One region of the Pseudomonas sp. EA_105y_Pfl2_R69 genome, then DNA from elsewhere that is predicted to be linked to it. Evidence: predicted binding sites of a transcription regulator. Region 1 holds the regulator's gene; each other region holds the start of a gene.
The links. The regulator FliA, encoded in region 1, starts transcription of late flagellar genes. The targets are predictions, from matches to a motif close to CTAAAGTTTNNNNNNNNNNNGCCGNTAA.
Positions count from the first base shown of each region.

Region 1 (7,182 bases):
CGATGCGCTGATTGCCGACCGTGAGGATCACCACATGGCCCTCGCCCTGCTCAACATGCGCCGCCTTACTCACCAGCCAGCGCTTGAGGTAGAACAGGGGCAGCGCCTTGTCGCGCACGATCACCACTTCCTGGCCGTCGACCACGTTGGTGCGCGACAGGTCGAGGTGGAAGATTTCGTTGACGTTGACCAGCGGGAAGGCGAAGGCCTGGTTGCCCAGCATCACCATCAGGGTCGGCATGATCGCCAGGGTCAGCGGCACCTTGATGACGATCTTCGAGCCCTGGCCCTTGACCGAGAACACGTTGACCGTGCCATTGAGCTGGGAAATCTTGGTTTTCACCACGTCCATGCCGACACCGCGGCCGGACACGTCGGAAATCTCGGTCTTGGTCGAGAAGCCCGGGGCGAAGATCAGGTTGTAGCATTCGAATTCGTTGAGGCGGTCGGCCGCATCCTTGTCCAGCAGCCCCTTCTCCACCGCCTTGGCGCGTAGCACATCGGCGTCCATACCCTTGCCGTCGTCGGAGATCGACAGGAGGATATGGTCGCCCTCCTGCTCGGCCGAGAGCACCACCTTGCCGCCTCGCAGCTTGCCCGAGGCCTCGCGCTCCTCCGGCATCTCGATACCGTGGTCGACCGCGTTGCGCACCAGGTGGACCAGCGGATCGGCCAGGGCTTCGACCAGGTTCTTGTCCAGGTCGGTTTCTTCGCCGACCAGCTCCAGATTGATCTCTTTCTTAAGCTGGCGCGCCAGATCGCGAACCAGTCGCGGGAAGCGCCCGAAGACCTTCTTGATCGGCTGCATGCGCGTCTTCATCACCGCGGTCTGCAGGTCCGCGGTGACCACATCGAGGTTGGAGACGGCCTTGGCCATGGCCTCATCGGCGCTGTTGGAGCCCAGGCGCACCAGGCGGTTACGCACCAGCACCAGCTCGCCGACCATGTTCATGATCTCGTCCAGGCGCGCGGTGTCGACCCTGACCGTGGTTTCCGCCTCGCTGGGCGGGGCAGCCTTCTCGTTGGCCGGGGCAGCCATAGCCTTGGCCGGCTCGGGCTTGGCCGCAGGTTTCGCCGCGGGCTTGACCACCGATTTGGCGGGCTCAAGCGGCTCCGCCGGGGCGGCCGCAGGCGCAGTGCTGACGGTCTCGGGCTCGACAAACTTGCCTTTGCCATGCAGCTGATCGAGCAGCGCCTCGAACTCGTCATCGGTGATTTCATCACTGCCGGATGCCGCCGCGGGGGCTGCCTTGGCCGTTGGCTCGGGGGTTGCCGGCGGGGCAAACTGGCCCTTGCCATGCAACTGGTCGAGCAAAGACTCGAATTCGTCATCTGTGATTTCGTCGCTGCCGGATGCCGCCGCGGCAACTGCGGCGGGAGCCGCCACGCTGGCGGTCTCGGCGGCCGCGAACTGGCCCTTGCCATGCAACTGATCGAGCAGGGACTCGAATTCGTCATCGGTAATTTCATCGCTGCCGGCAGCCACGGCCGCCTGACTGGGGGCCTCATCCAGAGCACCGAGCAGCTGTTCGAACTCGCTGTCGGTGATATCGGCCCCGCCGCCCACAGGCGCTGGCGCTGCAGCGGGCGCTGCGGCGACCGGCGCAGCGGCTCCCGCCGGCTCGGCCAGACGTGCCAAGGCAGCCAGCAGCTCGGGCGTGGCCGGGGTCAGGTCGGTGCGCTCGCGCACCTCGGTAAACATGCTGTTGACCGCATCCAGTGCTTCCAGCACCACATCCATCAGCGCCGAGTCGACGCGTCGTTCGCCCTTGCGCAGGATGTCGAAGACGTTTTCTGCGATATGGCAGCATTCCACCAGCTCATTGAGCTGGAGAAAACCAGCACCACCTTTGACGGTATGGAACCCGCGAAAAATAGCGTTGAGCAGATTCATGTCGTCCGGCCGACTCTCCAGCTCTACAAGCTGTTCGGACAGTAGTTCAAGAATCTCGCCGGCCTCCACCAGGAAGTCCTGGAGGATTTCTTCATCGGCGCCGAAGCTCATAGACGTGCTCCTAAAATCCCAGGCTGGAAAGCAGATCGTCGACATCATCCTGATTGGATGCGACGTCATCACGCTTATCGGCATGAATCTGCGGACCTTCACCGCTGGAAGGCTCTTTTTGTTGTTCTTGTTCGGCGCGGAGCAATTCGTGGTTGTGCTCGATGCCGGCAATCTGATCGACCTGACTGGCCATCAGCACCAGCTTGAGCAGGTTGCTCTCGACCTCGGTAACCAGTTGCGTCACCCGCTTGATCACCTGGCCGGTGAGGTCCTGATAGTCCTGGGCGAGCAGAATGTCGTTGAGATGACCGGACAGCTTGCTGGCGTCACGCTCACTGCGGGCAAGAAACAACTCGACGCGCTTGGCCAGCTCACGAAAGCCATCGGCACTCATCTCGCGGCGCATAAAACGCCCCCAGTCGGCACTCAGGCTCTGCGCTTCGGCGCTGAGGTCATTGACCAGCGGGGCACTCTGCTCGACCAGGTCCATGGTGCGATTGGCCGCTTTCTCGGTCATCGTCACCACATAGTTGAGGCGTTCGGTGGCATCGGTGATCTGGGAGACTTCGGTGGCATGGGGGACGCGCGGATCGAGCTGGAAATTGACGATCGCGTTGTGCAGTTCCCGGGTCAGTTTGCCGACTTCGTGATACAGGCCACGATCGCGTGCCTTGTTGAGTTCATGGATCAGCTGTACCGCTTCGCCGAAATTGCCTTGTTCCAGGCTGTCAACCAGCTGGCGAGCGCTTTGCTTCAGAGTCGACTCGAGGTCGCTCTGAGGGGAATCTTCGTATTCCATAGTACCCTCGCGGCAAACATCAGCCGTTGACCCGCTCGAAGATCTTTTCGATCTTCTCTTTGAGCACCTGAGCGGTGAACGGCTTGACCACATAACCGTTCACCCCCGCCTGCGCCGCCTCGATGATCTGATCGCGCTTGGCTTCTGCCGTGACCATCAGCACCGGCAGGGTTTTCAGGCGCTCGTCGGCACGCACCGCACGCAACAGGTCGATCCCGGTCATGCCTGGCATATTCCAGTCAGTCACCAGGAAATCGAAACTGCCACTCTGCAGCATGGGCAAGGCGGTGGTGCCGTCATCGGCTTCCGCGGTATTGGTGAACCCCAAATCGCGCAGGAGGTTCTTGATGATCCGGCGCATCGTTGAAAAGTCATCAACGATGAGGATTTTCATATTTTTGTCCAAGTCGACCTCCGTACAGTCCAAACGTATCCAGCACCTGGCTACGCCTTTAATCGTGAAACCGGCCTGCTGATTTAACTGCCTAGTTCGCGCGCCATTCGCCAAGCCGCGCCCGCAACCGTGCCGCGCACTGGCTGTGGAGCTGACTGACGCGAGACTCGCTAACCCCCAGTACCTCGCCGATCTCCTTGAGATTCAGTTCTTCGTCGTAATACAACGCCAGCACCAGCCGCTCTCGCTCCGGCAGGCCGGCAATGGCATCGGCCAGCGCCGCCTGAAAGCGTTCGTCTTCCAGATCGCGTGAGGGTTCGAGGTGGTGGCCGGCAAGATCCTCGCGCAGCCCGCCGCCGTGCTCGCCATCCTGCAACAGGTCGTCGAAGCTGAACAGGCGGCTGCCCAACGTGTCGCCAAGAATGCCGTAGTAATCCTCGAGACTCAATTGGAGTTCGGCCGCAACCTCTTGATCTTTAGCGTCTCGACCGGTTCTGGCCTCAATTACCCGAATGGCATCGCTAACCATGCGGCTGTTTCGATGCACCGAACGGGGGGCCCAGTCACCTTTGCGCACCTCGTCGAGCATGGAGCCGCGAATGCGGATACCGGCGAATGTCTCGAAACTGGCACCCTTGCTGGAGTCGTATTTTTTTGACGCTTCGAGCAGGCCGATCATGCCGGCCTGAATCAGATCGTCCACCTGGATATTGGCCGGCAAGCGCGCCAACAGGTGGTAAGCAATGCGTTTGACCAGAGGCGCATAGCGCTCGATCAACTGGTGCTGGGAGTCCTGCGCCTGTGCTTTGCTGTACATACGGAGTCCAGAGGCTGCTGTCATATGGCCGGGTCCGCGACCGGTTGCTGCACCAGACGCTCGACGAAAAACTCCAGATGACCGCGCGGGTTGGCCGGCAGCGGCCAGGCATCGACCTTCTGGGCTATCGCCTTGAACGCCAGCGCACATTTAGAGCGTGGGAAGGCTTCATAGACCGCACGCTGTTTCTGCACGGCCTTGCGCACCGACTCGTCGTAGGGCACGGCCCCTACATATTGCAGGGCGACATCGAGAAAACGATCGGTGACCTTGGTCAGCTTAGCAAACAGATTGCGACCCTCCTGCGGGCTATGGGCCATATTGGCCAGCACGCGAAAGCGGTTCATGCCGTGGTCGCGGTTGAGCAGCTTGATCAGGGCATAGGCATCGGTGATCGAGGTCGGCTCGTCGCACACCACCACCAACACTTCCTGGGCCGCGCGCACGAAGCTGACCACGCCATCGCCGATCCCGGCCGCGGTGTCGATGATCAATACGTCGAGGTTGTCGCTGATATCGCTGAAGGCCTGAATCAGTCCGGCGTGCTGCATCGGCGACAGCTGCACCATGCTCTGGATGCCGGAGGCCGCCGGCACGATGCGGATGCCCCCCGGCCCCTGTAGCAGAACCTCACGCAACTCGCACTCGCCGCTGATGACATCTTCCAGGGTGCGTTTGGCGGTCAGGCCCAGCAGTACGTCGACGTTGGCCAAGCCCAGGTCGGCGTCCATCAGCATCACCCGGCGGCCGAGGTCGGCCAGGGCCAGAGCCAGATTCACCGACACATTGGTCTTACCGACGCCACCCTTGCCGCCGGTTACAGCAATCACCTGTACGGGATGCATACCCATGTTATCTACACACCTGTTGTCTAACTTCGACCGCAGCCATGCGGCTGGCGGTGTTCTGTTGATTAATGCTCAACTCGCGCGGCGCGTTGGCTGCTGATAGAGGCCGGCAAACATCTCGGCCATCGTATCCTCGCTGGGGTCCTGGGTCGCCTGTAGCCCCACCGCCCGACTCACCAGCTGATGGCTGCGCGGCACATGCAGATCGTCCGGGATCCGCGGCCCATCGGTCAGATAGGCTACCGGTAGACGCTGGCTAATAGCCAGCCCTAAAACCTCGCCCAGGCTGGTGGCTTCGTCCGCTTTAGTCAGGATGCAGCCGGACAAACCGCACGGTTTGTAACTATGGTAGGCCGCTTTCAGCACTTGGCTCTGACTGGTTGCCGCCATCACCAGATAATTCTTCGCATTGACCCCGCGACTGGCCAGGGTTTCCAGCTGCATGCGCAGAGCCGGATCGTTGCCCGGCAGGCCGGCGGTATCGATCAGCACCACGCGCTTGCGCGCCAGCGGGGCCAGGGCCTGGGTCAGCGACTGTCCCGGATCGACCAGGGTCACCGGCACATCGAGGATGCGCCCCAGGGTCTTGAGTTGCTCCTGGGCACCGATGCGGTAGCTGTCCAGGCTGACCAGGGCGATATGCTGCGCGCCGTACTTGAGCACGTAGCGCGCCGCCAGCTTGGCCAGGGTAGTGGTCTTGCCCATGCCGGCGGGACCGACCAGGGCGATCACCCCGCCCTCGTCCATCGGTTCCTGCTTCGGTGTCTTGATCGCGTGGGCCAGATGGGCCAGGAGCATGCGCCAGGCCTGGCGCGGCTCGGCGACATTGGCCACGCGCTCGAGCAGGGCCTTGGCCAGCTCGGCGGACAGGCCCATGCGCTGCAGGCGCCGCCACAGGTTGGCCTGCTGCGGCCGACGGTTCTGCAACTGGCCCCAGGCGATGGAGCCGAGCTGCACCTCGATCAGCTCGCGCAGACCATGCAACTCGAAACGCATGGCATCCAGGGCGCGCTGATCGCTCACCGCAGCCGGTGCACCCTGAGGTTGTTGCAGAGCCGCCGCCAGACTGGCAGCGGGCATGCTCAGCGGCGCGCCAAGCAGCTGGCGGTCCTTGCCGGCATCGCCCTGGGCACGGCTGACCAGCTCGGCCTGGGCCGAGGCGATCTTCGCCTGGGTCTGACGCAGCTCGGCCTCCAGCGCCGGGTTGGGCTGGCGGGCCGGCGCGGCAGGAATCTGATAATCCAGTGCGGCAGTCAGCTCGACACCGCCGGCAACCCGGCGATTGCCGATGATCGAGGCATCGGCACCCAGCTCATCGCGCACCAGTTTCATGGCGGTACGCATATCGGCGGCGAAAAAGCGTTTGACCTGCATGGCCTGTAACCTCGGTTAGTTCTGCCCCACCGTCGCGACGATGGTGACTTGCTTGTTGTCCGGAATTTCCTGGTATGCCAGTACATGGATACTCGGAACCGCCAGCCGCGCGAAGCGCGAGAGCATCGCCCGGACCGGACCGGCCACCAGCAGTATCACCGGCTTGCCGAGCATCTCCTGGCGCTGCGCCGCTTCCACCAGGGAACGCTGCAGCTTCTCGGCCATCCCAGGCTCCAGAAGAATGCCCTCCTCGGAGCCTTGTCCGGCCTTGTTCATACTGTTGAGCAATATCTGTTCCAACCTGGGCTCCAGGGTGATCACAGGCAGCTCCAGCTCTAGTCCCACAATGCTTTGCACGATTGCCCGAGCCAGGGCGACGCGTACCGCCGCCACCATCGCGGCGGGATCTTGACTCTTGACCGCGACATTGGCGATGGCCTCGGCGATGGTGCGGATATCCCTGACCGGAACCTGCTCCTGCAGCAAAGCCTGCAACACCTTGAGCAGGGTCGACAGCGAAATGAGACCCGGCACCAGCTCCTCGGCCAGCTTGGGCGAACTCTTGGCCAGCAGCTGCAGCAGCTGCTGCACTTCCTCATGCCCCAGCAGCTCGTGGGCATGCTTGTGCAGCACCTGGTTGAGGTGGGTGGCGACCACGGTACTGGCATCGACCACGGTGTACCCCAGGGATTGGGCCTGATCGCGCTGGCTCGGGTCGATCCACACCGCCTCCAGGCCAAACGCCGGGTCTTTGGCGGCAATGCCGTTCAACGTGCCGAAGACCTGCCCCGGGTTGATCGCCAGCTCGCGATCCGGATAGACCTCGGCCTCGGCCACGCTGACCCCCATCAATGTCAAACGGTAGGCATTGGGCTGCAGATCGAGGTTGTCGCGAATATGCACCGAGGGCATAAGAAAGCCCATTTCCTGGGACAGCTTCTTGCG
Region 1 covers NZ_CAXAOO010000006.1:237,678-244,859, forward strand. Annotated here, with positions in the region: gene AACY13_RS17755 (chemotaxis protein CheA) at 1-2,005, opposite strand, end outside; gene AACY13_RS17760 (protein phosphatase CheZ) at 2,016-2,804, opposite strand; gene AACY13_RS17765 (chemotaxis response regulator CheY) at 2,824-3,198, opposite strand; gene fliA (RNA polymerase sigma factor FliA) at 3,290-4,039, opposite strand; gene fleN (flagellar synthesis regulator FleN) at 4,036-4,866, opposite strand; gene flhF (flagellar biosynthesis protein FlhF) at 4,936-6,237, opposite strand; gene flhA (flagellar biosynthesis protein FlhA) at 6,253-7,182, opposite strand, start outside.

Region 2 (7,182 bases), on a different contig from region 1:
CCAATGACCATGTCGAGGGCGAGCGCCGGGTGTCGCTGACGGCCATGCTGTTGGTGACCTTCGGCGTGGGAGCCAGTGTCGGCCCGCTGCTGGCGGGCGTGCTGATGCGTTTTCTCGGTGCCAATATGCTCTACGCCTTCGTCTGTGCCTGCGCGATGATCCTGGTTGTCCGCGTGCGGCCGGAGCGGGTCACCCACCTGCATCAGGTCGAGGATGCACCGCTGCACCATATTCCGATGCCCGACAGTACGACCAGCTCGCCCCTGACTGCGGCGCTCGATCCGCGGGTCGATGAGCAGGTGGTGCACGAACAGATGCACGATAGCGAACAGCCGGCGGACGATAAGGCCGAGGCCCGGGGCGCTGAGGTCGAGGCGCGGCCATGAACCCGCTGCTGAGCGTGATTATCCCGGCTCGCAACGAGGCCCAGGCCTTGCCCCTGCTGTTGGCCGATCTGGCGGCCTTGCGCGAGGCCGGGGCCGAGTTGCTGCTGGTCGATGGCGGCAGCAGCGACGCCAGCCTTGAGCTGGCCGCCGGCCATGTCGATCAGTTGCTCAGTTGCGCCGCCGGGCGGTCGCGGCAGATGAATGCCGGGGCCGCCGCCGCGGCTGGCGACTACCTGTGGTTTGTGCATGCCGATACCCGGGTCAGCCCCGAAGCCATTCGGCATCTGCTCGATGTCTTGATCGAGCGTCCGCTGTGGGGGCGTTTCGATGTGCGCCTGTCCGCGCGTGGCCCGATGTTCAGGTTGATCGGCGGCATGATCAGCCTGCGTTCGCGCCTGAGCGGCATCGCCTCGGGCGATCAGGGGATCTTTGTCGCCCGGGCGACCTTCGAGGCGCTCGGCGGCTATGCCGATATTCCCCTGATGGAAGACCTGGAGCTCTGCCGCCGGCTCAAGCGCCTGGCCTGGCCGTGCTGTCTGCGCCCGGCCCTGACCACCTCGAGTCGGCGCTGGGAGCAGCAGGGAATTTGGCGTACCTTGTTGCTTATGTGGCGTTTGCGCCTGGCTTACTACTGCGGGGTCAGCCCGGAGAAGCTGGCGCGCCAGTATCAACGAGGAACACCACCATGAGTCTGTCGATTTCCCTGCACATGCTGGCGCGCGCGCCCGTACCGGGGCGGGTGAAGACGCGGCTGATTCCGGCGCTGGGCAGGGAGGGCGCGTGCGATCTGCAACGGCTGCTGCTGGAACGCGCCCTGCAACTGCCCGGGGAGGGTTTCAGCGAGCGCTTCCTGTGGCTCGACGATGAGGCCGATAGGCCTCTGCAGGCCTTGGCCGAAGAGTTGGGCTGGACCCTGGTCGAGCAGCCTGCGGGGGATCTCGGCGAGCGCATGCGGCGCATCGCCGCCCTGGGGCTGGCGGACAGCGACGGGGTGATCCTGATCGGCAATGACTGTCCGGCGCTGGATGGCGGTTATCTGGGCAGTGCCTGTGCGGCTCTGCAGAAACAGTCGGTGGTCATCGGTCCGGCCGAGGATGGCGGTTATGTGCTGCTGGGGTTGCGCTGCATCACCTCATCGCTGTTCAGCGATATGCCCTGGGGCACGGAGCAGGTTTTGTCGATGACCCAGGAACGCTTGCTGCAACTGGACTGGAGCCATCACCTGCTGCCCACCCTGTGGGACGTCGACCGTCCCGAAGACCTGCCGCGCCTGGCGGCGCTGGGCATCAAGATCTAGAACAACCCATCGCTTTCGAAGCGACGAGCCTCGCGCTGCAGCTGGTAGACGAAGCGTTCGACCTGGCGCTGCTCGAGCCCGCTCATGCGGTGGAAGCGCGCGCCAATAAAGGTGATATCGAGCTTTTCGTCATACTGGGTGTGGCGCAGTTCCAGGGCCGAAGTCATGGCCCCAAAGGGAAACTGTACGGTAAAGCGTTCGTAGACCTGTCCGGTCTGCAGGCTGGCGGTGACATTGCCGGGGACGCGCAATTTGCAGCCGGTTGCGGAAATATCCAGCAGTTGTCCGCTCAGGGCGGTGCGCAGCTTGTCGCCAGCCAGTTCGATCTTGATCAGTTCGGTCTGCTTGAGAGGGGCCCTGAAGGCGCTACGGCGCTGGTGGTAGAGTACTTCGCTGGGCAGCGGGCTGAGATAGCAGCGTGCCCCTTCATGTTCGGTGATGCGCACATCCTGTTCGCACTCCCAGGCCACGCGCACGCCTTCGTGGAAGGCTTCGATGCGGAACGCCTCGCCGTTGAGCAGGAAGCGTTCGCCATCGCGGGGAATCATTTCATCCAGGATCACTAGCCGCTTGTCGCGATCGACCTCGATCACATAGCTCTGGAAGCGTTGGCTGCGTTCCTGGAAGGTGATGATCAGTGGGTCGTGGTTTTGTTGCAGTAGGCGCAGGTTGGCAACTATTTCCACGGGTGCCTTGAGCACCTTAGGCGGTTGCGGGCCCTCTTCCTGGCTAAAAGGATTGGACACGGTCCGTAACTCTCCGGGCAAAAGCTTGAGCACCAGCATACTGTCAATATGGCAGCATGTCCCTGTGCTTTGTTATAGGTATCAGGCCTGGCTTAGAGGACGCTGTTGGCCAATTCTAGCGGCAGCGCCACGGCTGTCATAGAGGCCGGGGGTTTCGTTGCCGCGCAGGATGCCCAGCATGCTGCTGGTTGATGCCTGGCTGGCGCGGATCAGGCGGCCATTGCGCAGGTTGGCCTGTTGGCAGCGCTCGAGCAGGGCGCTCAGCTGGTCGCCGCGTTCGAGCAGCAGTGCACCCTGACTGGAGTGCGCGGCCAGCGCCTGCAGGCCGGCGCGGTCGGCGCTGAGGTGGGCGTCAAGCAACAGCTGGCTGCGGGTTCGGCCATGCTCTTCGAGGAGGCCGAGCAGCGGTTGCTTTTCCGTCAGCAGGCTCTGCAGGCGCGGCAGGTCGCGCTCGCCGAGGGCCTGGAATTCGTGTTCGATCAATTCAAGCAAACGCTCGGCGGTGCCGATATCGTCGGTGAATAGCTCAAGCAGGGTGATGTCGTGCATGGCGGGCTCTTGGGGGTGGCGGATCACTCGGGGCGCTGCGGCCGTCGATGATCTGGCGGGCGACCATTACCCCCAGCGTAGCCCTGGGGCTAACGCTGGGATTCGAAATTCAGCAGCTTGCTGGCCACACGCTGGCTGTCGACCTGGTAGCTGCCGTCGGCGATGGCCTGTTTAAGCTGGGCGACGCGCTCCTTGTCGACAATCGGCTGGTCGCGCAGCTTCTCGCCGATCTTCTGCAGCTGTTGTGCTTCACGGCTGAGTTGCACCGATTCACCGCTTTTGCTGGCCTGGGCCTGCTCGGCGGGTGCGGGCACGCTGGTGGTCTGCTTGGCCGTGATGGCTTCATTCTGTCCACCGGACTGGGCACTGCCGGTACGCCCCGAGTTGGCGGGGGTGGCGGCATTATTGGGCCGGTTAAAGTCGATGACCATGATGCAAAACCTCGAACAGTGTTTGGACGCTTGCCTTGCTTATCGGCACCAGCCAATAGAACTTTAGAAAAAATCTGCGTCAGGCATGAGTCTAAAACACCTTGTGGAAAATCGTTAGGCATAGTCTAAACAAGAATCATGCCTACATGGCCACTTCAACCTGCCCAGGCCCTGTGATCCGGGCCTTGACCACCCGCTTGGAGCGCTGGTTGCGCACGCTGATCTGTTTGCCCAGGGCCCCGTCCGACAGGGCTTCACCGGGCATGCGTACGCTGATGCCGCCGCTGCGAGCGCTGATTATCACCTGGTCGCCCTTGCGGATAACCTCGGCCTGCTGGACGTGCACGGGGGCCAATACCTGGTCGGGCAGTAAGGCCCGCGTCAATTTTTTGCCGAGAGCTTGTTGCAGGCTGGTCAGGTAGCCTTGGTTGAGCAGGCCGATATCGCGCTCGGCCAGGCTGACATCCATTTCCGTCACGACATTGTCGCGCTTGAGCGGGCGGTTGGCGGTGACGACTTCACGGTATAGGCGCACCTGCCCGGGGACGAAAACCGTCCAGGGCGAGCTGCCATCGCAACGTACCCGCAGGGTGACGCGGCCTATGGGCTGCGCCGGGCTTTCCAGGCTGGTGGTCAGGTCCTGATCGCACAGCGGCAGGCGCAGCCGCGGGTCGAGCCGGTTGATCTGGATCTCGTGACGGCCGGCTATGTTGCTACGTTGGAGATAATCGCCCACCGCCTGCTCAAGAAAGGTCTCGCTTGCGCCGATAAGGTCATCGGTACGCATGGTCGCCGCCGAAACCGGGGGGCCATAGCCGAGCGCCAGCAAAGCAGGTAAAACTGCCAGCCAGTAGCGGCAGTTTGCCAGTAAGTGTCGGATAGTTGTCGTTTCTGTGTTCATATGCGTTTGGTAGCAAGGCGCGTGCCGCCTGCTACGCTGACAAAAACCTGTTACTCAAATAAGGAGTTTGGGTATGGCCGGTGTGATGGATTCGGTTAACCAGCGAACTCAGTTGGTTGGGCAGAATCGTTTGGAACTGCTGCTGTTTCGTCTTAACGGCAACCAGTTGTACGGGATCAACGTGTTCAAGGTGAAAGAGGTGCTGCAGTGCCCGAAACTCACCATCATGCCCAAATCCAGCCCGGTGGTTCGCGGTGTGGCCAATATCCGTGGCGGCACCATCCCCATCCTCGACCTGTCCATGGCGACCGGTAGCGCTCCGCTGGAGAATATCGGCAGCAGTTTCGTGATCATCACCGAGTACAACACCAAGGTTCAGGGCTTTTTGGTGCAGTCGGTCGAACGCATCGTCAACATGAACTGGGAGGCGATTCATCCGCCACCCAAGGGCACTGGACGGGATCACTATCTGACCGCCGTGACCCATCTGGACGACAAGATGGTCGAGATCATCGATGTCGAGAAGGTGCTGGCCGAAGTCGCACCTACCTCCGAGGTGATCTCCGCAGGCATTCTCGATGCACGGACCCAGGCCCGTGCTGTCAGCAAGCGGGTACTGACCTGCGACGATTCCTCGGTGGCGCGCAAGCAGGTGACCCGTTGCCTGGAGACTGTGGGCGTCGAGGTGGTGGCGCTCAACGATGGCCGTCAGGCGCTGGATTACCTGAAGGCCATGGTCGAGGAGGGGCGCAAGCCGGAGGAGGAATTCCTGATGTTGATTTCCGACATCGAGATGCCCGAGATGGATGGCTATACCCTGACCGCGGAGATCCGCGCCGATCCACGCATGCAAAAGCTGCACATCATCCTGCATACTTCGCTTTCCGGTGTGTTCAACCAGGCCATGGTCAAGAAGGTAGGCGCGGATGACTTTCTCGCCAAGTTCCGCCCCGATGATCTGGCGGGGCGGGTGGCCGAACGCATCAATCTTTCGGCAGGGGACTGAGGGCTTGGCCCGCAGTGAACAACATGATCGTCGAGGCCTCGCGAGTGTCTACAGGTAATTTGGATTTCGAGCAGTTCCGGATATTTCTGGAAAAAGCCTGTGGCATCCTGCTGGGTACCAACAAGCAGTATCTGGTTTCCAGCCGGCTCAACAAGCTGATGGAGCAGAACAGCATCAAGACCTTGGGGGAGCTGGTCCAGCGTATGCAAACCCAGCCGCGTAGCGGGCTGCGCGAGCAGGTGGTGGATGCCATGACCACCAACGAAACCCTGTGGTTTCGCGATACCTATCCTTTCGAGGTGCTGAAGAACCGGGTGCTGCCGGAGATGATCAAGGCCAGCCCGGGGCAGCGCATCCGCATCTGGTCGGCCGCCTGTTCCTCGGGACAGGAACCCTACTCGTTGTCGATGAGCATCGACGAATTCGAGAAAACCAATATCGGCCAGCTCAAGGCCGGCGTGCAGATTGTCGCCACCGACCTGTCGCCGACCATGCTGGCCAACTGCAAGTCCGGCGAGTACGACAGTCTGGCGATGGGGCGCGGCCTGTCCCAGGAACGCCTGCAGCGCTACTTCGATCCAAAGGGGCCGGGGCGCTGGGTGATCAAACCGGCTATTCGCAGCCGTATCGACTTTCGTCCGCTCAACCTGCTCGACAGCTATGCCAGCCTCGGCAAATTCGATGTGGTGTTCTGCCGCAACGTGCTGATCTATTTCTCGGCCGAGGTGAAGAAAGACATCCTCACGCGTATCCATGCGATGTTGAAGCCGGGCGGTTATCTGTTTCTCGGAGCCTCGGAGGCCCTGAACGGCTTGCCCAGCCATTATCAGATGGTGCAGTGCAGCCCGGGGATCATCTACAAGGCGAAATAAGCGCGGCGATAATAAAAAACGGGAGGCCATTGGTCTCCCGTTTTTTATTGTCGCCGTGCCCAGATCCGCTGTTTACCTCCAGCTGGCCTGTACCGCCGGCAGCGGCTCCTGGCACCGGCTGTTATGGCCAGGCTGCAGATACGGCATAAGGATCGGGGCCATGCCCTTGAGTACCTGCACCGGCAACGCCGAGGTGAAATGGAAGTTTTCCGCAGCGCGCCCAGGGACGAACGCGGTGAGGGTGCCGTAATGGCGCGGCCCCAGGTAGAAGACAAAGGTTGCCGTGCGGTTCATGGCCCGGGAGCTGAGCACCCGGCCACCGGCCCCGACGGTTTCGATGCGGTTGTCGCCGGTGCCGGTTTTGCCGCCGACCCTCAGCACCTGCCCGTCGGCCAGCTTGAAGCTGCCCTGCAGGCGGCGTGCGGTGCCGTTGTCGACCACTTCGGCGAGGGCGTTGCGCAAGGCGGCGGCCACCTCCGAGGCCATGACCCGGGTGCCCACCACCTGATTGCGCCCGACCAGGGTGTCGTAGGGGGTGTCGGCGGCAAAGTGCAGGCTGTCGATGCGCATGCTGGGTTGGCGAATACCGTCGTTCTGGATGATCCCCATCAGCTCGGCCAGGGCCGCCGGACGGTCGCCGGAACTGCCGATGGCGGTGGCGAGAGAGGGCACCAGATGGGCGAAGGGGTAGCCCAGGTTTTGCCAGCGCTGATGAATATCGAGGAAGGCCTCGACCTCCAGCATGATGCGGATGCGGCTGTCGCGGGCGCTCTTGTGCCGACTGCGGAACAGCCAGCCATAGACTTCCTGGCGCTCGTCCAGGCTGGCCTGCACCGCATCGTTGAAGGTGGCCTGGGGATTTTCGATCAGATAGCCGAGCAGCCACAGCTCCAGCGGGTGAACCCGGGCGATATAGCCCTGGTCCGGTAGATCGTAGGCCCCGGGGCCATAGGTCCGGTACAGCTCGGCGACCCGCGTGTCGCTGAGCGCGGCC
Region 2 covers NZ_CAXAOO010000004.1:371,311-378,492, reverse strand. Annotated here, with positions in the region: gene AACY13_RS13865 (MFS transporter) at 1-386, shown strand, start outside; gene AACY13_RS13860 (TIGR04283 family arsenosugar biosynthesis glycosyltransferase) at 383-1,075, shown strand; gene AACY13_RS13855 (TIGR04282 family arsenosugar biosynthesis glycosyltransferase) at 1,072-1,683, shown strand; gene AACY13_RS13850 (flagellar brake protein) at 1,680-2,468, opposite strand; gene AACY13_RS13845 (flagella synthesis protein FlgN) at 2,511-2,978, opposite strand; gene flgM (flagellar biosynthesis anti-sigma factor FlgM) at 3,068-3,409, opposite strand; gene flgA (flagellar basal body P-ring formation chaperone FlgA) at 3,552-4,310, opposite strand; gene AACY13_RS13830 (chemotaxis protein CheV) at 4,384-5,316, shown strand; gene cheR (protein-glutamate O-methyltransferase CheR) at 5,361-6,188, shown strand; gene AACY13_RS13820 (transglycosylase domain-containing protein) at 6,261-7,182, opposite strand, start outside.
Region 2: the regulator FliA is predicted to act here: its motif matches at 3,449-3,476, upstream of flgM (flagellar biosynthesis anti-sigma factor FlgM).

Region 3 (7,182 bases), on a different contig from region 1:
GAGCGGCGCGCGGCAACTGCCGGGACCGGGCTGGTTCGTCGCCCCCACGCTGTACGCCGATGTGCCGGAAGACAGCCGCCTATGGCGCGAGGAAATCTTCGGCCCGGTGCTATGCAGCCGGCGCTTCAGCGATGAGGCGGATGCTATTCAGCAGGCCAACGACTGCGACTTCGCCCTGGCCGCCACCGTGGTCAGCGCCGAGCGCAACCGCGCCCTGCGCGTGGCCGCGGCGCTGGAGGCCGGGCATGTGTGGATCAACTCGGTGCAGGTGATCTACCCGCACACCTCCTGGGGTGGCGGCAAGGCCAGCGGCATCGGTCGCGAGCTGGGGCCCTGGGGGTTGGCCGCCTTTCAGCAGGTCAAACATATCACCCTGCCCGGCGCGGACAGCTAATCCAGCAGCAACGCCCGCCAGGCGGCGAAATATTGCGCCATGGCGGGCGACAGGCGCAGGCCTGACTCATTACCATGCGGGCTCTGCTTGGCCGCCATGGAAGCTTCGGCGCGATGAATCACTATGACCTGCTATTGATCGGTGCCGGCCACGCGCACCTCGGCGTGCTGCGTCGCTGGGCCCTGCTGGAGCGTCCGCCGGGACGCATTGGCCTGCTCAGTGCGGGGCCGGCGGCCTGGTATTCGGGGATGCTCCCGGGCCTGCTGGCCGGACGCTATGCCGCGGCCGATTGCCAGGTGGAACTGACGGCGCTGTGTCGGGCGGCCAAGGTCGAGTTGCTGGTCAACCCGGTGGCCGGGCTGTCCGCCGCCCAGCAGCAGGTGCAGCTGGCCGATGGGCGAACCCTGGGGGCCAGCTGGCTATCGCTAAATGTCGGCGCGCAAGTTTCTGCACCACCGCAACAGGGCGACGCCATGCAGGTGCTGGCGGTCAAACCCTTCGCCGAATTTCTCGCGGGCTGGCAGCAGTGGCAGGCAGAGCCGCAGCCCCTGGCGATTCTCGGCGGCGGCGCGGCGGGGGTCGAGCTGGCCCTGGCCATCGCCGGCCAGGTGCCGCGGCTGGCGCTGTTCTGCGCCGGCCATCTGCTCGACGGTCTGTCCGCCGGCGTGCGCCTGCGCGCCCTCGGCCACCTGCGCCAGCGCGGCGTATGGGTGCGCGAGGATTGCCCGATCAGCCGGATCAAACATGACTGCCTGCTCAGCGGTGAGGAGCCGGTCTGGCGCGGCCAGCGGCTGTTGCTGGCCAGCGGTGCCAAGGCCTTTGCCTGGCCGGCGCACGGCGGCCTGGGCTGCGACGAGCAAGGCTTCGTACTGATCGCGCCGACCCTGCAGAGCTACACCCACCCGACGATTTTCGCCGTGGGCGACTGCGCCAGCCTGCCCGGCGCGCGCAAGAGCGGGGTGTACTCGGTACGCCAGGCCCCGGTGCTGGCGGCCAACCTCAACGCCGCCCTGCGCGGTCTGCCGCTGCAACGCTACCGCCCGCAACGGCAGAGCCTGGCCCTGCTGGCCACCGGCGACGGCGGGGCGCTGCTGGACTGGCATGGCTACAGTGCCGGCGGGCGCTTTTACGGGCGCTGGAAAGACTACCTGGACCGCGGTTTTATCCAGCGCCACCGCCTTTACGGCTAGGCCCTGTGCTACCAAAGTGCCATGGCCTTACGCCGCCAGAGATGATCGAATCAGTATCCTCGTGAATGCTGGCCGTCAGGAGTCGCTCCCACTATGGTCTACAGATTCGCTGACAACGGCCGATCAATTGCGCAAGCACAGCGCGCCCCCGGCGTGCTGCACCCGACACCCGGCCGCCTGCACGGCTACGCGCAGGCGTCTGTTCCCGGCGATAACGGGATCGGCATAAGAATAACGAGGTGGGTTATGCGCTCTGCGTTTATTAGCTACCCCAAGACCTGCGTACTGCATGCTCTGGGCCTGGCCGGGCTGATGGCGCTCTACCAGCAGACCCAGATGCCGCTGTACCTGAGCATTCCCGCCTTGCTGTTGCTGGCGCTGTGGCCCTGGCTCGGGCCCTGGCAACGCAAGGACAACGGCCTGGCGCAGGCCGCCGAAGAGGGCGGGCAGTTCAACGACCTGAGCCGCACGCTGTCCCGCCACACCTGCCACAACGCCCTGTCGGCCGCCCAGGTCTCCCATGCGGTGCAGCAACTGGCCGGCAAGCTGCAATCGCAGCTGGGCGCGGTCGAGCAGATCAACCAGGCCGCCGAGGCCATCACCCAGACCGAACAGGACAACGCCCGCCGCGCCGAGCAGACCCTGAGTGCGGCGCAATCGGTGCGCCAGAGCAGCGCCAGCGGTCAGGGTGAGCTGCGCCAGGCCATCACCGCCATGCAGCAACTCAGTGCCCAGACCGCCGCCAGCCGCCAGTTGATCGACGGCCTGAGCAGCCGCACCGAACAGATCGAGAAGGTCACCCAGGTGATCCAGTCGATTGCCAGCCAGACCAACCTGCTGGCCCTCAATGCCGCCATCGAAGCGGCCCGTGCCGGCGAGATGGGCCGCGGCTTCGCGGTGGTCGCCGACGAGGTGCGCAACCTCGCCGGACGCACCAGCAGCGCCACCGAGGAGGTCGGCCAGATGGTCGCCGATATCCGTCAGCAGAGCCTGGCGGTGGTCACCCATATTCAGCAGCAGGCCGACCAGCTGGACCAGGCCGCGCAGCAGATCGCCCACACCGGCGAGCAGCTGGAAGGCATCGCCGCCCTGGCCGTGGACGTCGAACAGCAGGTCGATCAGATCAACCACGGCACCGCGGAAAACCATCAGCGCCTGGCCGAGCTATCGGTGGCGGTCAGCCAGTTGCGCGGCGACGTGTGCGACAGCGAAGGCCAGACTCGCCAACTCAGCCGCGCCGCCGAACAGCTGGTGGGGCAGGCGGAAACCGTCAGCGAGCAGCTCGCCGCCGTCGGCCTGGACGACTACCACCAGCGCATCTACGATCTGGCCCGCAGCGGTGCGGCGCAGATCGCCGCGCAGTTCGAGGCGGATATCCAGGCCGGACGCATCAGCGCCAACGACCTGTTCGATCGGCATTACCAGCCGATCGCCAATAGCTTCCCGGCCAAGTTCAAGACCCGCTTCGACAGCTACGCCGATCAAGTGCTGCCGAGCATTCAGGAGCCTCTGCTGAGCCAGCACGAAGGCCTGGTATTCGCCATCGCCTGCACCGCCGAAGGCTATGTGCCAACCCACAACAAGGCCTTCAACCACGCCCCCACTGGCGACCGCGCCGTGGACACCCTGAAAAGCCGCAGCAAGCGCCTGTTCAACGACCGCACCGGCATCCGCTGCGGCAGCCACCAGCAACCGCTGCTGCTGCAGACCTATATGCGTGACACCGGTGAGCTGATGCACGACCTGTCGGTGCCGATCATGGTCCAGGGCCGCCATTGGGGCGGCTTGCGCCTGGGTTACAAACCGGAGCCTTGAGGCTCGCGGGTTAGTCGGCCGCCATCAAACGCTTGTACACCCGCGTGCGGCGCGCCGCCTTGAGTTGTTCCAGCAGCAGCGCGCGCAGCGGCGACACCCTGGCATGGGTGGGCTTGCCGCGACTGAGCTGGCGCAACTGGAACTTCACCGCCGCCATATAGGCCAGCGAAGCAAACGCCTTGTTCTTCCAGCGAATCGGCGGCAGCTCGGCACGCGCCTCGCGCTGCCCGGCCTGCCACTGCTTGGGCAGCGCCGGGTCGATTGCCAGGGCCGTGGCAATCCCGGCCATGGCCACGCCGCTGGCCAGCACCTGCTCGACCACCGGCAAGCGCCGGATACCACCGGTGACCATCACCGGCATGCTGGCCACGGCGGCGATCTCGCCGGCAAATTCGAGGAAGTAGGCCTCACGCGCCAGGGTGCGCCCGTCGCGAGCATCGCCCTGCATGGCCGGGGCTTCGTAGCTGCCGCCAGACAGTTCGACCAGGTCGACATCCAGCTCATTGAGCAGCTGCACCACGCGCTTGGCGTCGGCCGCATCGAAGCCGCCACGCTGGAAATCCGCCGAGTTGAGTTTGACCGCCACGCAGAAACCCGGAGCCACTACGCTGCGCACCGCCTTGACCACCTCCAGCAGCAGACGCGCGCGGTTCTCCAGTGCACCGCCCCAGCTATCGGTGCGCTTGTTGCTGATGGGCGAGAGAAACTGGCCAAGCAGGTAGCCATGCGCGGCGTGGATCTGCACCCCGTTGAAACCGGCCTGCTCGGCCAGTAGCGCGGTGTGCGCGAAACGCTGGATCAGCCCGTGGATTTCCGCCTCATCCAGCGCCCTGGGCAGCGGGAACAGCTTCGACAGGCCGCCCAGCTCCAGGCCCACGGCCGAGGGCGCGACGGTCTGCTGGCCGAGGTTGGCCTGCATCTGCCGACCGGGGTGGTTGAGCTGCATCCAGATCTGCGCCCCCTGGGCACGGCCGATGCGCGCCCACTGGCGAAACTTGTCCAGTTGCCGTTCATCCTCCAGCACCACGCCGCCGGGGCCGGTCATGGCACGGCGGTCGACCATCACGTTGCCGGTCAGCAGCAACCCGGCACCGCCCTCGGCCCAGGCCTGATACAGGCGCAGCAGTTCGGCAGACGGGCCCTGGCTGGCATCGGCCAGATTCTCTTCCATCGCCGCCTTGGCAATACGATTGGGGATGACGCTGCCGTTGGGCAGTTGCAGGGCTTCAAATGCGCTCATGAGGAACTCCGGGGATGGTCAATGCAGCAAGCCTAAGGTTAAAGTCAGCTTTAAGGTCAATAGCCCGGAGTCACGAGCATGAGAATTGGAGAGCTGGCCACCCGCAGCGGTTTAGCTGCCTCACGCATTCGCTTTTATGAGGCCAGTGGCCTGATCAGCGCGCAACGCCAGGCCAACGGCTACCGCAGCTACCCGGAGCAAGCCGTACAGACCCTGGGCATCATCAGCTGCGCGCAGCAGGCCGGCTTCAGCCTGGAGGAAATCCGCCGCCTGCTGCCCGACGTCCACTCCGATGGCTGGGCCCATGACGAAATGCTCGGCAGCCTGCAGCGCAAGATCGGCGAGATCGAGGCCATGCAGCAGCGCCTGGCGCAGAACAAGGCGCAGTTGCTGGAAATTATCGCCACCATCGAGAGTAAACCCGAGGGCATGGCTTGCAGTGAAAACGCTGGACGGGTGCTGGCCAATCTACGCGGCGCGCAATTCGGCCAGTAAGCCGCGGCGATGGCCCCTGCCTGTCGTCTGCTGGCTGCGGGCCTATACTCAAGGCATCAGGGGAATAATTTGGGCACTCCGTTGGAGTAGGGGCTGACAACCGCGCAGGCGCGCCATCTGCAGGTTGCCGTGGGTGTGCAGATGGCGTGTGCACTGCTCCGGTGGAGGCCTGTCATGGCAAGTCTGCGCAACCTGCTGTTCGTCCTATTGCTGACGCTGGGTGGCTGCGCCTCCGACCCGCCGGTGCAGATTGCAGCGAGCACCTGGCAGCGGGTCGACAACGATATCGCCGCGGCCGCGCAAACCGCCAGAAGCCAGGCCAGCGAACACGCCCTGGCGGCCATGGACCGCTGGATGGACCTGGTCTACCGGCAGACCGACGACGAATTTATCCCCTGGTTTTCCAGCTACTGGACCCAGCAATGGCTGAGTATCAAGGTGTCCTGGTACAAGCTCAGCGCCGGCGGCGAAAAGGACCCCACCGTCAGCCGCCTGGCCCTCTACCTGCAGGAACAGTATCAGGACCGCGTGCTGCAGCCGGTGGCCGAAGACACCGACCCCGAGCAGATTCTGCACAGCACCACCGCGTTCTATGTGCGCCAGCTCGACCAGCGCCTGCCGGCCATTGCCCGCCGCCACGGCGTGCCGGACGAACAGTTCGAGCAGCGCCTCAAGGCCATCAAGGCCATCGACCAGGCACCCGGTGCCTCGCTCTACCAGGTGCTGCACGCCAAGCCGCTGGCCGAGCTGCCGGCCTACAAGGCCCTGCTCCTGCATATCCGCAGCGAACCCAGAGGGGTCGGCAACTGGTCGGACGACCCAGGCATGTCCCTGGTGGCACAGCGCACCAGCGCCAGGCTGGTCGATGACCTCACCACCAGCGGTGCCGCCAGCCTGGTATCGGCGGCGGTCGGTAGCACCGCCGGCATGGGCATTTCCCTCGGCGTGGCGCTGTTTACCGCCATCTCGCGGGCCAACGAGCGGCCGGAAACCGAGGCGCAGTTGCGCACAAACCTCAACGCCGCCTTCGACGAGGAATGGCTGCAACTGATGCGCCGCACTGATCGCGGCGTGTTGGCCGGCATCCATCACCTATCCGGGCAGATCGAGGGCAGCCTGAGCGTTCCGCTGCGCTATCAGCCCGCGCACTAGCAGACCATTGTTTAGCCAGTGCATAACTGAATATGTAAAAAATACGATTTAACCACCGCTCACCGCCGTGCGAGTCTGCTGGCCCATGAGTGAACCCATCGCCGATCTAGCGCCTTTACCCCTCTGGCACCTGCCCCAGGCTGCAGGCGGCTGCGACATCGCGCGAGCCAACCCGCTGCTGCCTGCAACTCTCGCCTTCTGGGCCCTGTGGCATTGCCGCCACGCGCGCCCGCCGGATGTCCCGCGCACACGCCACTGATCGCCCCGCAGCCAGCAACCCTGGCTGCCGACCCTGTGCCCGATTCGGGCCCAGCACCCGCCAGTCGTACCCAGGAACCGCCTTATGAACGCCGTGCTAACCCCTACTACATCCCCCGTAACGCCCGCCGCCGAACGCTGCCCGTCCTACTACAGCGCCAGCCTCAACGAGGAAACCGACTACCCGACCCTGCAAGGTGAGGTCAGTGTCGATGTAGTGATCATCGGCGGCGGTTTTACCGGGGTGGCCAGCGCCGTGGAGCTGGCCGAGCGCGGGCTCAAGGTGGCGATTGTCGAGGCCAACAAGATCGGTTGGGGTGCCACCGGGCGCAATGGCGGCCAGGTCACCGGCAGCCTGTCGGGCGATGCGGCCATGAGCAAGCAGATGCGCAACACCCTCGGCGAGGAAGTCGAAGACTTTATCTGGCACCTGCGCTGGCGCGGCCACGACATCATCAAAAAACGCGTGGAAAAATACGGGATCCAGTGCGACCTCAAGCACGGCCACCTGCATGCGGCGATGAAGCCCGCGCATATGCAGGAACTGGAAGCCACCTACGCCGAAGCGGTGCGCCGCGGCATGGCGGGTGACGTGACCCTGCTCGACCGCGACGGCGTGCGCAGCCACCTGGCCAGCG
Region 3 covers NZ_CAXAOO010000008.1:33,051-40,232, forward strand. Annotated here, with positions in the region: gene AACY13_RS19395 (aldehyde dehydrogenase family protein) at 1-394, shown strand, start outside; gene AACY13_RS19400 (FAD-dependent oxidoreductase) at 508-1,584, shown strand; gene AACY13_RS19405 (methyl-accepting chemotaxis protein) at 1,921-3,399, shown strand; gene AACY13_RS19410 (NADH:flavin oxidoreductase/NADH oxidase family protein) at 3,410-4,639, opposite strand; gene AACY13_RS19415 (MerR family transcriptional regulator) at 4,718-5,134, shown strand; gene AACY13_RS19420 (hypothetical protein) at 5,309-6,286, shown strand; gene AACY13_RS19425 (NAD(P)/FAD-dependent oxidoreductase) at 6,630-7,182, shown strand, end outside.
Region 3: the regulator FliA is predicted to act here: its motif matches at 1,683-1,710, upstream of AACY13_RS19405 (methyl-accepting chemotaxis protein).

Region 4 (7,182 bases), 110 kb from region 1:
CAGCAGCGCGTCATCACCGTGTCGGTGCTGCAGATGGCCGAGGCCCCGACGGATATCGAGGAGCGTGCCGGCGTGTGGCTGGATCAGCACCGTCGTCTGGTCGATCGCTGGAAGCTGATGCTTAGCGAACTGCGTTCGGCCACCACCACCGATTACGCCATGTATGCCGTGGCCAACCGGGAGCTGATGGACCTGGCGCAAAGCGCCTGATAGAAGCAGTAGCCCGGATGGGCTCCGGGCTACTGCTGGTGACAACCCATCTCAGTAGGTTGGCGTTGAGCGCAGCGAAGCCCAACAGCTGATGGCATGACATTGGGCAATAGGCGATGGCATGACACGTTGGGCTTCGTCGCTGCGCGCCTCAACCCAACCTACGCACTACGAAAAACGCCGCGATTCCTATTGGGGTCGCGGCGTTTTTTTATCTGCCTAGCTGAACGGCATTTGGGCTACTGCTTTCGTTCAGGCTGGCCTGCACCTACTTAGTCGTCGAAGTCTATCCAGCCGCCCATTTCTTTCCAGCGATTGACGATGCCGCAGAACAGTTCGGCGGTCTTCTCGGTGTCGTAGCGGGCCGAGTGCGCTTCCTTGCCGTCGAAGTCGATATCGGCGGCCTGGCAGGCTTTGGCCAGTACGGTCTGACCGTAGGCGAGGCCGGCCAGGGTAGCGGTGTCGAAGCTGGAGAAGGGGTGGAAGGGGTTGCGCTTGATGCCGGTGCGGGCCACTGCGGCATTGAGGAAACCGAGGTCGAAGCTGCTGTTGTGGCCGACCAGGATTGCCCGCTTGCAGCTGTTGGCTTTCAGCGATTTGCGCAGGCCGCGGAAGATTTCCGTCAGGGCGTGCTCTTCAGTGACGGCCATGCGCAGCGGGTGGTCGAGTTTGATGCCGGTGAAATCCAGCGCCGCCTGCTCGATATTCGCCCCGGCGAAGGGCTCGACCCGGAAGAAATGGGTGTGGTCGGGGTAGAGGAAACCCTGCTCGTCCATGGCGATGGTGGTGGCGGCGATTTCCAGCAGGGCATCGGTGGCGCAGTTGAAACCGCCGGTCTCGACGTCCACAACCACCGGCAGGTAGCCGCGGAAACGCGCGGCCATGGGGTGGCGCGGGCCTGAGGGGCTGCTTTCCAGTTCGTCGTCGTAGAGGTCTTCGCTCACGCCTTCTCCTCCAGCAAACGCCAGCGCAGGGTTTCACCGGCACGCAGTGGAATGACGCGTTGTTCGCCCAGCGGCAGGCTGGCCGGGGCGGTCCAGTCTTCGCGCACCAGGGTGATGGTTTCGCGGTTGCGCGGCAGGCCGTAGAAGTCCGGACCGTTGAGGCTGGCGAAGGCCTCCAGCTTGTCCAGGGCGTTGCGCTGCTCGAAGGCCTCGGCATACAGCTCGATGGCGGCATAGGCGCTGTAGCAGCCGGCGCAGCCGCAGGCGGCTTCCTTGGCGTGCTGGGCGTGGGGGGCCGAGTCGGTGCCGAGGAAGAACTTGGGGTTGCCGCCGGTGGCGGCATCCAGCAGGGCTTCCTGGTGGGTATTGCGCTTGAGAATCGGCAGGCAATAGAAGTGCGGGCGAATACCGCCGACCAGCATATGGTTGCGGTTGTACAGCAGGTGATGGGCGGTGATGGTCGCACCGACGTTGGCCGAGGCACCTTGCACGAACTCCACCGCATCGCGGGTGGTGATATGTTCGAACACCACCTTCAGGCTCGGGAAGCGCTCGACCACCCGGCTGAGCTGCTCATCGATAAAGTATTTTTCGCGGTCGAATACGTCGATCTCGCTGCGCGTCACTTCACCATGCACCAGTAGCGGCAGGCCGATCTCGGCCATGGCCTCGAGTGCCGGGAAAATCTTGTCGATGCTGGTGACGCCGGAGTCGGAGTTGGTGGTGGCTCCGGCCGGGTAGAGCTTGGCCGCGTGGACAAAGCCCGATGCCTTGGCCGTGCGCACGTCGTCCGGGCTGGTCAGGTCGGTGAGGTAGAGCACCATCAGCGGCTCGAAGCGGCTGCCGGCTGGGCGCGCGTCGATGATGCGCTGGCGATAGGCATCGGCTTCGCTGGCGTTGCGTACCGGCGGCACCAGGTTGGGCATGATGATGGCGCGGCCGAAGGTACGGGCTACATCGGCGACCGTATGCGGCAATACGGCACCGTCACGCAGGTGGATATGCCAGTCGTCGGGACGCAGCAGGGTAAGGCGGTCAGTCATGGAGGCTTCCAGGCGGGCGAAACGTGGCGAGAATGCTACCGGAAAAGGCTTGTGGCGGCACGCTGAAAGCGGCCCCGGACGACAATCTCGGACGGATGCCGTGGGCGCTTGGCGTGCCGAGCAGTGCGCACATGGCCGCCAGGCCTCAAGTTTTCCCGCCAGGCACCGATAGCCAGGGCGTAAGCCGTATTCCTGGGAGCCTGTCGTGCGACGTTATCCACTCGTCCTGCTTTGCCTGCTGGCCTGTCAGCCAGTGCTGGCCATTAGTTTCCAGACCCGCCTGGAGAAGGTCGAATGGCAGATCGAGGGCGATCAGTTCGAGTGTCGCCTGAGCCAACCGATTACCGATTTCGGCGCGGGGGTGTTCGTGCGCCGGGCGGGCGAGCAGGTGACCTTTCGCATGCAGGCCCGCGAGCGCTGGCTGGGGGCGGGCTCGGCGACCCTGCTGGCCGCCGCCGCACCCTGGCAGCCGGGGCGCGGCGATATCAACCTGGGCGCGGTCAGCGTCGGTTCCTCCGAGGTGCTGTTCAACAGCTCCCAGGAGCAGGGCGCACGTCTGCTGGCCGGCTTGCTCGAAGGCCGTAGCCCGCTGTTGCGCCACCGTACCGCCCAGGGCGGCGAAGCCATCGAGGTGCGCCTGCTGCCGGCACGCTTCAACAAGGCCTACAACGACTACCTCGATTGCACGGCCAAACTGCTGCCGGTGAATTTCGATCAGGTGCGCCGCAGCCAGGTGGGCTTTCCGGGCGGCGGGGTGGACCTCGAGCCAATGGCCCAGGCCAAGCTCGATATCATCCTCAGCTTTCTCAAGGCCGACCCCAGCGTCAATCGTATTCAGCTCGATGGTCATGCCGACAACAGCGGCAATCGCCTGATCAATCGCGACCTGTCGCGCCGCCGTGCCCTGGCCGTGATGGAATACCTCAAGGCCAACGGCGTGCCGGCCGAAAACATCACCCTGCGTTTCCATGGCGAGCGCTACCCGCTGGTGCCGAATAACAGCGAGGCCAACCGGGCGAAGAACCGCCGCGTCAGTATGCAGCTCGAGCGCGCCCCCGAGGCCCCGTCCGCCGAGGTCCCGGACGCCGCCGAGGGCACGCCTGGCGCGTCCTCCTGAGTCCAGGGAAAGCGCCTGACGGACGACAGAAGCTGTCGCTTGGTCGTCTCAGGCTGTCGCGGCCCTGTAAATTGACCGCCGAGGCCAGTAGAATCACGGGTTTTCCCGCACAACCCCGTGGAGTTGATGGCATGGCCGACGTAAACAAGGTAGTCCTGGCATATTCCGGTGGCCTGGACACTTCCGTGATCCTCAAGTGGCTGCAAGACACCTATAACTGCGAAGTGGTGACCTTCACCGCGGATCTCGGCCAGGGTGAGGAAGTCGAGCCGGCCCGCGCCAAGGCCCAGGCCATGGGCGTCAAGGAAATCTACATCGACGACCTGCGCGAAGAGTTCGTGCGCGATTTCGTTTATCCGATGTTCCGTGCCAACACCGTCTACGAAGGCGAGTACCTGCTGGGTACCTCCATCGCCCGCCCGCTGATCGCCAAGCGCCTGATCGAAATCGCCAACGAGACCGGTGCCGACGCCATCTCCCATGGTGCCACCGGCAAGGGCAACGATCAGGTGCGTTTCGAACTGGGTGCCTACGCGCTCAAGCCCGGCGTGAAAGTCATCGCCCCGTGGCGCGAGTGGGATCTGCTGTCGCGCGAGAAGCTGATGGATTACGCCGCCAAGCACGAAATCCCGATCGAGCGTCACGGCAAGAAGAAGTCGCCGTACTCCATGGACGCCAACCTGCTGCACATCTCCTATGAAGGCGGCGTGCTGGAAGACACCTGGACCGAGCACGAAGAAGACATGTGGAAGTGGACCGTCTCCCCCGAGGCGGCACCGGATACCCCAACCTATATCGAACTGACCTACCGCGCCGGTGACATCGTCGCCATCGACGGCAAGGACATGAGCCCGGCCACCGTGCTGGCCGAACTGAACCGCATTGGCGGCGAGAACGGTATCGGTCGTCTGGATATCGTCGAGAACCGCTTCGTCGGCATGAAGTCCCGTGGCTGCTATGAGACTCCCGGTGGCACCATCATGCTCAAGGGCCACCGCGCCATTGAGTCGATCACCCTGGACCGCGAAGTCGCTCACCTCAAAGACGAGCTGATGCCGAAATACGCCAGCCTGATCTACAACGGTTTCTGGTGGAGCCCGGAGCGTCTGATGCTGCAACAGATGATCGACGCGTCCCAGGCCAATGTGAACGGCGTGGTGCGCATGAAGCTGTACAAGGGCAACGTGATCATCACCGGTCGCAAGTCCGATGATTCGCTGTTCGACGCCAATATCGCCACCTTCGAAGAAGATGGCGGCGCGTACAACCAGGCGGACGCCGCTGGCTTTATCAAGCTCAATGCCCTGCGCATGCGCATCGCAGCGGGCAAAGGGCGCAAACTGCTCTGAGGCTGATGTAGGCGCGAGCTTGCTCGCGAAACGATCGCGAGCAAGCTTGCTCCTACAGGCAAAACGCAGCCCCGGCCATAAGCCGGGGTTTGCATTTATAGCCCGCAAGATGGGCAATGATGAGGAGAACCCCGATGAGACTGCTGCACACCATGCTGCGCGTCGGCGATCTGGATAAATCCATCGCCTTCTACACCGAAGTACTGGGCATGACCCTGCTGCGGCGCAAGGACTACCCGGAAGGGCAGTTCACCCTGGCCTTCGTCGGCTACGGCGATGAAGCGCACAACAGCGTGATCGAACTGACCCATAACTGGGGCGTGGACAGCTACGAACTTGGCAGCGGCTACGGCCATATCGCCCTGGAAGTGGCCGATGTGTACAAGGCCTGTGAGGACATTCGCGGTCGCGGCGGCAAGATCACCCGCGAGCCGGGGCCGATGAAGCACGGCAGCAGCATTCTGGCCTTCGTCGAAGACCCCGACGGCTACAAGATCGAACTGCTGTCGCCGTCGCGCGCCGACTGACAGCTGCTAGACTTTGTAAGTAATGGCTTACAAGGTTAATGGCAGTTTTGCCAGGCCAGGCGAGGTGTTCCATGGCGAGCGAGAACTATGCACAGCGGCTGATTCAGGCCGTGCAGGAGTTGTCCATGGCAAGGAGTCTGGATGCGGTTGCGGAAGTCGTGCGCCATGCGGCGCGCGAGTTGGTCGGTGCCGACGGTGCCACCTTCGTCCTGCGTGACGGCGAGCAGTGTTTCTACAAGGACGAGAACGCCATCAGCCCGCTGTGGAAGGGCCAGCGCTTTCCCCTGCAGGCCTGCATCAGTGGTTGGGCCATGCTCAATCGCGAGGCTACGGTCATCGAAGATATCTATCTGGATGCGCGCATCCCCCATGCCGCCTATCGACCGACCTTCGTCAAGAGCCTGGTCATGGTACCTATCCGTACCCTGGAGCCCATAGGCGCTATCGGCACCTATTGGGCTAGCCAGCACCGCGCGACGGCGGCTCAGGTCGAGATGCTCCAGGCCCTGGCCGATGCCACCTCGGTGGCGCTGGAAAACGTTCAGGTGTATGCCGAGCTGGAGCGTCGGGTGGCGGAGCGCACCGCGCAACTGGCCGAGGCCAATAAGCGCTTGCGTGCCGAGATAGTGGAGCGCGAACGAGCCGAGCAGGCGGTGCGACAGCTGTCGCTGACCGATGAATTGACCGGTCTCTACAACAGGCGCGGCTTTCTGCTGCTGGCCGAGCGCGAGCTGGAAGCGGCGCGGCGACGCAACGGGCGCAGCCTGCTGCTGTATGTCGACCTGGATTATCTGAAGCAGGCCAACGATCGTTTTGGCCATGCGGTGGGCGATGCCATGCTGATCGATGCGGCTCGGGTGCTGCGGTCCTTGTTCCGCCCTACCGATGTGGTGGCTCGCCTGGGCGGCGATGAGTTCGTGGTGCTGGCTTGCCATTACAGCAGCAGCGAAGAGGTGCTACAGCGGCTGGACAAGGCCGTGGCGACCTTCTGCCGCAATAGCGGCCGGAAATTGTCGCTGAGTGTCGGCATTGCCGAGTCGTCGTTGCTGGCTGACGAGAGCCTGGAGCAGTTGCTGGCCCAGGCCGATGCCGCCATGTACGCCAACAAGTGCGCGAGGCGCAATTTACAGGTCGCGAGCTGAGTAAGGCTTGCAGCAACGAAAAAGCCCCGCTGATTAGCGGGGCTTTCTATAACTGGCTGGGACTTACAGGTCGAAATCGTATTCGGTCAATTGTTTGTTCAGACGTCGCTCGTCGAGAAAGTTATCGATGATGCGACGCTTGGTCAGGTTGGTTTTTGCCACCTCGACCGGGGCTTCCGTATCCTCGGCTTCTTCAGCAACAAAGTCTTCATCGAGTTCAAGATCTTCTTTCGCGGTGCTCATCTTTTACACTCCTGGCTACAGGGGCCATTTGCGCACCTTATAGCGGCAAAACCTGTGCAGGTAAAAAAGATTTTTTCAATCGTATTATCGGCTGGCTGAATAGCCGCTCAATCGTCGGAGGTTTTCTGCTTGTATTCGCACAGGTCTTCGATCCGGCAACTGCCGCAACGCGGCTTGCGCGCCTGGCACACATAGCGGCCATGCAGGATCAGCCAGTGATGGGCGTCGAGGAGAAACTCCTTGGGTACGAACTTCAGCAGCTTCTTTTCCACCTCGACGACATTCTTGCCGGGGGCGATGCCGGTGCGGTTACTGACCCGGAAAATATGCGTGTCCACGGCCATGGCTAACTGGCGGAAGGCGGTATTGAGTACCACGTTGGCGGTCTTGCGGCCGACCCCGGGCAGGGCTTCCAAGGCTTCGCGGGTTTCGGGAACCTGGCTGCCATGCCGCTCGATCAGCAATCGGCAGGTTTCGATCACGTTCTTCGCCTTGCTGTTGTACAGGCCGATGGTCTTGATGTATTCGCTCAAGCCTTCGACGCCCAGGGCGTAGATCGCTTCGGGGGTATTGGCCACCGGGAACAGCTTGGCGGTGGCCTTGTTGA
Region 4 covers NZ_CAXAOO010000006.1:129,706-136,887, reverse strand. Annotated here, with positions in the region: gene AACY13_RS17285 (NAD-glutamate dehydrogenase) at 1-210, shown strand, start outside; gene rnt (ribonuclease T) at 483-1,154, opposite strand; gene pyrC (dihydroorotase) at 1,151-2,197, opposite strand; gene AACY13_RS17270 (flagellar protein MotY) at 2,403-3,314, shown strand; gene AACY13_RS17265 (argininosuccinate synthase) at 3,446-4,663, shown strand; gene gloA (lactoylglutathione lyase) at 4,798-5,190, shown strand; gene AACY13_RS17255 (GGDEF domain-containing protein) at 5,316-6,332, shown strand; gene AACY13_RS17250 (PA3496 family putative envelope integrity protein) at 6,396-6,575, opposite strand; gene nth (endonuclease III) at 6,683-7,182, opposite strand, start outside.
Region 4: the regulator FliA is predicted to act here: its motif matches at 2,342-2,369, upstream of AACY13_RS17270 (flagellar protein MotY).